DNA from 2 places in the Sodalis glossinidius str. 'morsitans' genome. Region 2 is predicted to be linked to the other one. Evidence: predicted binding sites of a transcription regulator. Region 2 holds the regulator's gene; the other holds the start of a gene.
What was found. Region 2 encodes sigma-54, which starts transcription at its own class of promoters, with help from an activator protein. Its sites were predicted from a motif close to GTTGGCACANNTTTCGCTNT; they were not measured.

Region 1: a site for sigma-54 is predicted at 2,628-2,647, ahead of glnK (P-II family nitrogen regulator). Genes of this name have one in related genera too.

What each region holds. Positions count from the first base shown of each region.
Region 1 covers NC_007712.1:1,148,101-1,152,525, forward strand. The annotation lists gene SGP1_RS05800 (SmdA family multidrug ABC transporter permease/ATP-binding protein) at 1-559, shown strand, start outside; gene SGP1_RS05805 (SmdB family multidrug efflux ABC transporter permease/ATP-binding protein) at 543-2,318, shown strand; gene glnK (P-II family nitrogen regulator) at 2,697-3,035, shown strand; partial or broken gene amt (ammonium transporter) at 3,073-4,302, shown strand.
Region 2 covers NC_007712.1:377,275-381,699, forward strand. The annotation lists gene rapZ (RNase adapter RapZ) at 1-396, opposite strand, end outside; gene ptsN (PTS IIA-like nitrogen regulatory protein PtsN) at 489-968, opposite strand; gene hpf (ribosome hibernation promoting factor) at 1,074-1,361, opposite strand; gene rpoN (RNA polymerase factor sigma-54) at 1,385-2,818, opposite strand; gene lptB (LPS export ABC transporter ATP-binding protein) at 2,866-3,591, opposite strand; gene lptA (lipopolysaccharide ABC transporter substrate-binding protein LptA) at 3,607-4,149, opposite strand; gene lptC (LPS export ABC transporter periplasmic protein LptC) at 4,118-4,425, opposite strand, start outside.

The DNA of each region.
Region 1 (4,425 bases), 770 kb from region 2:
CTGGCGCAGCCGGCTGGCAGTGGTAAGTCAAACGCCTTTTTTGTTTTCTGACAGCGTCGCCAGCAATATCGCACTCGGTCGCCCGGACGCTACGGCGCAGCAAATTGAAGAGGCGGCGCGGTTGGCCTGCGTGCACGAGGACATACTGCGCCTTCCCCAGGGGTATCAAACAGAGGTCGGTGAGCGCGGCGTCATGTTGTCCGGTGGTCAAAAACAGCGGCTGGCCATTGCCCGCGCGCTGTTGCTGGAAGCGGAGATTCTTGTTTTGGATGATGCACTGTCGGCGGTTGACGGCCGCACGGAACGCAGCATATTGCAGAACCTGCGGCGCTTTGGCGCTCACCGTACGGTTATCATCACCGCACACCGGCTGTCGGCGTTGCAGGGCGCGAGTGAGATCCTGGTGTTAAAACAAGGCCGCATCGGCCAGCGCGGCGATCATCAAGCGCTACTGCAACAGCCTGGCTGGTACCGGGATATGTTCCGCTATCAGCAGCTGGAAGCCGAGCTCGAACAGAAACCCCACCCCAAGGAGACGGGCGATGCGCAACTGGATTAGCCTCTGGCTCACCCTCAAGCGGCTGCTTGCCTATGGCCGCCCGTACCGCCGGCCCTTAACGCTGGCGGTCATGATGCTATGGCTGGCGGCGGCGGCGGAGGTTGCCGGGCCGATAGTGATAAGCTATTTCATCGATCATATTCTGCCGGAGAAAAGGTTGCCGTTTGGGATGGTGGCCGGCTTGGTGACGATTTTTCTCGCGCTACAGGTACTGTCGGCCGTGCTGCGCTATTATCAGGCGTTACTGTTTAACCGTACGGCGTTAAGTGTCGTGCAGCAACTGCGTACGGAAGTGATGGACGCTGCGCTGCGCCAACCGTTAAGCGTTTTCGAAAGACAGCCTGTAGGGCAGCTTATTTCCAGGGTCACAAACGATACCGAAGTGGTGAAAGATCTGTACGTCACGGTGGTTGCTTCGGTGCTGCGCAGCGTGGCGTTAATCGGCGCCATGCTGGTGGCGATGTTTTTGTTGGACTGGCGGCTGGCGTGTATCTCGCTGATTTTGTTTCCGGTGGTCATTGTGGTGATGTGGCTGTATCAGCATTACAGCACGCCGATTGTCCGGCGTCTGCGGTCCTATGTCGCCGATATTAATGACGGTTTCAACGAGGCCATCAACGGTATGGGCGTCATACAGCAGTTCCGTCAACAGCAGCGTTTCGGCGCCAAGCTTCAGCGGGCGAGCCATGCCCACTTTCAAACCCGTATGGCGACGCTGCGGCTGGAGGGCTACCTGTTGCGCCCGATGCTTAGCCTGCTATTCGCACTTATCTTGTGCGGCATGCTGCTGCTGTTCGGGCTTAGTCCGCGTGGAGCAATCGGCGTGGGGGTACTTTACGCCTTTATCAACTATCTCGGACGGTTGAATGAGCCGCTTATTGAGTTGACATCCCAGCAGTCCATCATGCAGCAAGCGGCGGTAGCGGGTGAGCGAATCTTTGAATTAATGGATGGTCCCGCACAGCACTATGGCCCGGATGATCGTCTCCTCGGCGGTGGCACCATTGCGTTGTGCGACCTCGAGTTTGCCTATGATCGCGGAGAGTCGGTGCTGCGTCACATTTCGCTGACGGCGCCGGCGAGAAGCTTTATTGCCTTGGTAGGGCATACCGGCAGCGGGAAAAGTACCCTGGCCAGCCTGATGATGGGGTACTACCCGGTAAGCGAAGGAACGCTGTTGTTGGACGGCAGGCCGATTGAAACACTCAGCCACCGGGTATTGCGCCAGGGAGTGGCAATGGTACAGCAGGATCCGGTCGTGCTGGTCGACACGGTGTATGCCAACGTGACCCTCGGACGGGAGCTCGACGAGCATCAGGTCTGGCGCGCGCTTGAACAGGTGCAACTGGCTACATTGGTGCGTGCCTTACCAGGGGGACTTTATGCTGAACTGGGTGAGCAGGGCAACACGCTGTCGGTCGGGCAAAAGCAACTGCTGGCCTTGGCGCGGGTGCTGGTGTCTACGCCGGCGATATTGATTCTCGACGAAGCCACCGCCAATATCGACTCCGGTACTGAGCAGGCGATTGCCCAGGCGTTGCAGGCGGTGCGGCGGTGTACGACGCTTTTGGTCATCGCCCACCGGCTGTCCACGGTCGTCGAGGCGGACCAAATCCTGGTCCTGCATAGGGGGGAAGCGGTGGAACGCGGTACCCATGCCGCCTTGCTACAGTCTCGGGGCCGCTATTATCAAATGTATCAACTGCAGCAAGCGGGTCAGGCGCTGCACGCCGACGAGCCCCAGGCGCTGTCCGGCTAAATATGCTTTGGCGCGCAGCGTCGCCGTCTACGCCCCCTCTCACGCCGCTACCGTCTGCCTTTTTTGGCAGGCGGGCAATGGATTGCTACCACCCTTAACCTTCCTGTCGCCTGTAACCCACACCCGATACGCACTCTGAATGGCATGAATGTGCCATTTTTGTGACACACGCACCTTTTTTAGCATTGAGCACCCGTTTGGTGCATTCCCGCTTCGCTGAACGTCGCCTTTCACGCCGACGCCCTGTCCAGCAACGGGCAGGTGCCAAAGGAATAGCCTGCTAATGGTAAATTTCTATGTCAAAACATTTGTGGCACATATTTTGCCTTACTTGGGCGTAGTGGTCGCGAGTCGGGACTTAATTTTCGAGGGGTACATATGAAGCTGGTAACCGTGGTGATTAAGCCATTTAAATTGGAAGATGTGCGTGAAGCGCTCTCCTCTGTGGGTATTCAGGGGCTGACGATCACTGAAGTGAAAGGATTTGGACGTCAGAAAGGCCATGCTGAGCTTTATCGCGGTGCTGAGTACAGCGTAAATTTCCTGCCGAAAGTGAAAATTGACATCGCTATTGCCGACGATCAGCTTGATGAAGTGATTGATGTCATCAGCAAAGCGGCTTGCACCGGCAAGATCGGCGACGGCAAAATTTTTGTTGCTGAGCTTCAGCGGGTTATTCGCATTCGTACCGGCGAAACCGACGAAGCGGCACTTTAACGTTATGCGCTATTTGTAGAAAGGGATGAATAAAAAAATGAAGAAACTTGTCTCACTCACCGCTCTTGGCGCGGCGGCCCTTTTGCCGTCCTGGGCCATGGCTGCGGCACCCGCGGCCGATAAGGCCGATAACGCGTTTATGATGATAAGTACCGCGCTAGTGCTGTTTATGACCCTGCCGGTGATTGTGCTTTTTTACGGCGGCATGCTGCGCGGGAAAAACGTGTTGTCGATGCTGACGCAGGTGGCGGTCACCTTCGCCCTGGTCTGCGTACTGTGGATGATTTATGGTTACTCGCTAACGTTCGGCACCGGTAACGCCTTCTTTGGCGATTTCAGCATGATTATGCTGAAAAGTATCGGCGTGACCGCGCTGAACGGCATTTTCTATCAGCTGATTCATGTGGCGTTTCAGTGCTCCTTTGCCTGTATTACCGTTTGCCTGATCGTTGGCGCGCTGGCGGAACGTATCCGTTTCTCGGCGGTGTTGATTTTCGTGGTGGTATGGTTGACGTTCTCCTATCTGCCGATGGCGCATATGGTGTGGGCGGGCGGCTTCCTGGCATCGCTTGAGGCGTTGGACTTCGCCGGCGGTACGGTGGTGCACATCAATGCCGCCAGTGCCGGTCTGGTGGGCGCTTACCTGCTGGGCAAACGCGCTGGCTTCGGTAAAGAAGCCTTCAAACCGCATAACCTGCCGATGGTCTTTACCGGCACTGCAATCCTTTATGTCGGCTGGTTCGGTTTCAACGCCGGCTCCGCCAGCGCTATCCTCTCCTGGGTGTTCGTCGAGTGGATGCTGCGCGGCAAACCTTCCTTACTGGGCGCGTGCTCCGGGTGCATTTGCCGGTCTGGTCTTCATTACTCCGGCTGCCGGTACCGTCGGTGTCGGCGGCGCGCTGGTCATTGGTCTGGTCGGTGGCGTAGCGGGGCTGTGGGGTGTGGTCAAATTGAAGAAATGGCTGAAAGTGGACGACGTTTGCGATGTGTTTGACGTACACGGTGTCTGCGGCATCGTCGGCTGTCTCCTGACCGGGGTATTCTCCTCCGCCTCTCTGGGCGGCATCGGTTATGCTGAAGGCATCACGATAAGACATCAGGTCTGGGTACAGCTTATAAGTGTAGTGGTGTGTCTGATATGGTCTGGCGTGGTCGCGTTTATCGGCTTCAAAATCGCCGATATGATGGTGGGCTTGCATGTTTCTGAAGAGCAAGAGCGCGAAGGTCTGGAGTGAACAGCCACGGCGAAAACGCCTACAACCCTTAATCGAGCGTGACCGGTTCGCGAACCGGTCGTTCTGGTCACCCCTGGCGGGAGCCTTTGTGCTTCCGCTTTTTTTATGGCCGCCGTTTACTCCGGTAAGGGGGAGGGCGCGAGAAAATCCTCCTT
Region 2 (4,425 bases):
CAGATCGGCGCGTGAACGCAGAGGCTCAAGCAGCGAGTCCTCTTCATCAATGGCGCTTTCCAGCGATAGGTTGAGGGCGGAGAGCGGATGCAGCCGGCGGGTGTCGCTATAGCGGCGGATGAGGGTATTGCGATCGGCGTCCAGAAACAGCAACTGCGGGGCAAAGGCCTGCGGCAGGTTATCCATGGCCTGTTCAAAAATCTCCGGCGATTCGGGCATATTGCGTACGTCAATGCTCACCGCAGCGGAGATATTGCTCGCCGCCAGCGCGCTGGCCAACTGAGGCAGCAACACCACCGGCAGGTTATCAACGCAGTAAAAGCCCATGTCCTCCAGCGCGCGCAGCGCAACGGATTTACCTGAACCTGATCGACCGCTGACTATCATCAGCACCATGACGATACACCCCTCTGCCTTGCTTATTCATCCCCTGGCGATGCGGCCATGCTTCGCCCAACCTATCCTGCTTTCAGGACGGCGCCGCGGCGTCAGTCGCCGTCTTCCGTTTCGGTCATGATTTGATACAGCTCCTCATCGCTTTGCGCGGCGCGCAAACGGCGGCAGACGGTTTTATCCGCCAACCGCTTGGCCACAAGCGAAAGGGTGTGCAAATGGACTTTGCACTGCTCTGCCGGCACCAGCAGCGCGAACAGCAGGTCCACTGGCTGATTATCGATGGCATCAAACGCGATGGGTTGTTCGAGCTGGATAAAGACCCCGACCGCGCGCAGCGTGTCTTCTTCCAGCTTACCATGCGGAATGGCGATGCCGTTGCCGATACCGGTACTGCCCATGCGCTCGCGCGTCAATACGGCGTCAAACACCACTTGCGGCGCCAGGTTAAGTTGTTTCGCCGCCAGTTCGCTGATAATTTCCAGCGCTCTTTTCTTGCTCTGGCAGTGGACGTCGCTACGGGTACATTCAATGTTTAACACTGAATCGATTTGCATTGCTGTATCGTTAGTCATTTCGGGTCACTTAGGCGCTGGTTAACCTTTAAGACTCATCGGCCCGTTACCGTAGGGATAACGAGCCGATGTGAGGTTTAGGTAGCGTTGTCGGCTACGGTTAAATTAATATTGTTTCAGCTTCTCTTTATGCTTGTTCAACTGCCGCGTGAGCTTATCGATTAATAAATCGATGGCGGCGTACATATCATCCGCTTCCGCAGTCGCGTGCAGCTCACCACCGTTGAGATGCACCGTCGCTTCGGCAATCTTCTGAACTTTCTCGACCTTCAGGACAATATAGACCTGATTGATGCGATCGAAGAACTGTTCCAGCTTCGAGAATTTAGTTGTTACAAATTCCCGTAAGGCGTCGGTGATGTCAACATGTTGTCCGGTAATGTTCAGCTGCATAGTGTCTTCCTTCTCTGTAGAGGTCAAACCAATTGTTTTCGCTGGTTCGACGGCGGTATGGATAAAGACTCTCGGTACTTCGCTACGGTACGCCGCGCCACCATGATACCCTGCTCGGAAAGCAAGTCGGTGAGCTTACTGTCGCTAAGCGGCTTTGCCGGGTTTTCCGCGGCGATTAATTTTTTCACCAGCGCGCGGATAGCCGTGGAGGACGCTTCGCCTCCCCCTTCGGTATTGACGTAGCTGGAGAAAAAATATTTCAATTCAAAGATGCCGCGTGGACTTTGCAGATATTTCTGCATGGTGATGCGCGAAATCGTAGACTCGTGCATATCCACCGCCTGGGCGATATCCGCCAGCACCATTGGCCGCATAAACTCTTCCCCCTGTTCAAAGAACGCCATCTGCCGCTCGACAATGCAGTGAGTCACCTTCAGCAGCGTTTCATTGCGGCTTTCCAGGCTTTTAATCAGCCAGCGCGCCTCCTGCAAATGGCTGCGGATAAACTGACCGTCCGCATCGTTGCGGGTGTTGCTGCCCAGGGCCGCGTACTGCTGATTGATGCGCAGCGCGGGAATGCTGTCGGTATTGAGTTCCACCACCCAGTGGTTTTGCAGTTTGCGCACCAGCACGTCGGGAATCACATACTGCGACTCGCCGGTATTGATGGACTGCCCCGGACGCGGATCCAGCGACTGAATCAGCGCTATGGCCGGTTTCAGGACATCCTCTTTCAGCTTAGTCGAACGTAGCAGGGTGCGGAAATCATGGCTGCTCAGCAGACTGAGATAATCTCTGACGATGAGCCGCGCCTCATTGAGATAAGGCAGATCGGCCGCAAACTGCGAGAGCTGAATCATCAGGCAGTCGCGCAGATCCCGTGCCGCCACGCCGACCGGATCGAAGCGCTGGATGCGTTTTAGTACCGCTTCCACCTCGTCCAGGGTGACGTTTTCATCGCCGATGCTGTCGAGAATATCGTCCAGCGGCACCGTCAGATAGCCGGTGTCGTCCACGGCGTCGACGATGGAGGTGGCGATCGCTCTATCAGTATCGGAAAAGGGAGTAAGCTCCACCTGCCACATGAGGTAGTTTTGCAGGGTCTGGGTGGTTTCACCCTGATAGACGGGCAATTCTTCGTCGCGATAGTCGGTACCGGTGCCGGAGGGCGTCCCGGCGGAGTACATCTCGTCCCAGGTGGCGTCCAGCGGCAGCTCTTCCGGCATGTCCTTTTGTTCCATCGCTTCGCGGGTGTCGAGCGACTCGCTGTCGGGCGCGTTGTGCGCGTCGACCTCGTCATGCAAATCGGCCTGTTCAAGAAAGGGGTTACTTTCCAGCGCCGTCTGAATTTCCTGCTGGAGTTCAAGCGTGGACAATTGCAACAGACGGATGGCCTGTTGCAACTGCGGGGTCATGGCTAACTGCTGACTCAGCCTGAGTTGTAAACCTTGCTTCATAAAATGCGTCAACTATCCTCACGAACCACGGTGGTAACGCCACCTTATCAGAGGCGGAACTCTTCGCCCAGATAAACCCGTTTGACCTGCTCGTCGAGCATGACGTCGGCCGGGGAGCCGTGGGCGATGAGCTTGCCCTGGCTGACGATATAGGCTCGTTCGCACACGTCGAGCGTCTCTCGCACGTTGTGGTCGGTGATGAGCACGCCAAGGCCGCTGTCGCGCAAATGTTCGATGATTTTTTTGATATCGATGACGGAAATCGGATCGACTCCGGCAAAAGGTTCGTCAAGCAGGATGAATTTGGGGTTGGCGGCGAGCGCCCGCGCGATCTCTACCCGGCGTCGTTCACCGCCGGACAGCGACTGGCCGAGGTTGTTGCGCAAATGACTGATATGGAACTCTTCCATCAGCTCTTTCGCGCGGTCGTTACGCTGTTCACGGGTGAGATCCTGGCGAATTTGCAGCACCGCCATCAGATTGTCGAACACGCTCAGGCGGCGGAAGATCGAGGCCTCCTGCGGCAGATAGCCGATTCCGCGGCGGGCGCGGGTATGCAGCGGCAGGAGGCTGATATCGTCATCATCAATGACAATCCGGCCGGCGTCGCGGGGGATGATGCCCACCACCATATAAAACGTGGTGGTTTTGCCCGCCCCGTTAGGCCCCAGCAATCCCACAATCTCGCCAGAGCTTACCTTCAGGCTGACGTCTTCCACCACGCGGCGCTCTTTATAGGCTTTAGCCAAATTTTCTGCGATTAATGTTGCCATGGATCCTATACCCGATTATTTCGCCGGCGCTTTGGCGCCGCTTTTATCCTGCAGCTGCGCCGGTACCAGCACGGTGGTGACCTGTTTGCCTTTATCGCTGAACACCTCCATCCGCTGTTTCTTGACCAAATAGGTAATGCGATCGCCTTTCACGTTGCTGTCCAACTGCTCCAGATAGGCATTGCCCGTCAGAATCACCAGATCGTTGGTGGTTTCGTAACGCACCTTCTGCGAATGACCGCGCACCGGCTTGCCGTCGTCCTGCAGTTGATAGAAAGTGACTGGATTACCGTAGCTTTCCACGACTTCGTTACCGTCCTTTCCGTCGGGGCGGGTGATGACGACCTTGTCGGCGCGAATGTCGATTGAACCGCGCTTGACCACGACCTCACCGGTGAAGGTCACGGTATTGGTCGCCATATCTACCGCCTGCTGCGCGGAGTCGATATGAATCGGCTGCTGATTGTCGCTGGCCAGCGCCAGCGCCTGCGCGCTGGCCAGCATTAAGCCGCCGGCCAGAAGCAGGCTAGGGCGTACGTTGTGAATTCTGGATTTCATAAGAGGTCTTAACCTTTTCAATCAACTCGGCGGTCTTGTTGCGCAGATTGCCGCGCATCTTCATGCCGGTGGAGTTAAAGCCGGTACCATATAAGGTTACCTCATCATCCGAGGAGACGTCCTGCGTGACCAGGTTAACCACCGCGTTATCTGTTGTTATGCGTTTAAGCTGCGAGGCATCGGTTAGGCTGTCCACCTGAACGTGGCCATACAGGTAAAGCATCCTGTCCTGGGTCAGCTTGGCCTTATCGGCCTTCACCGTCCAGGTCGGCACTT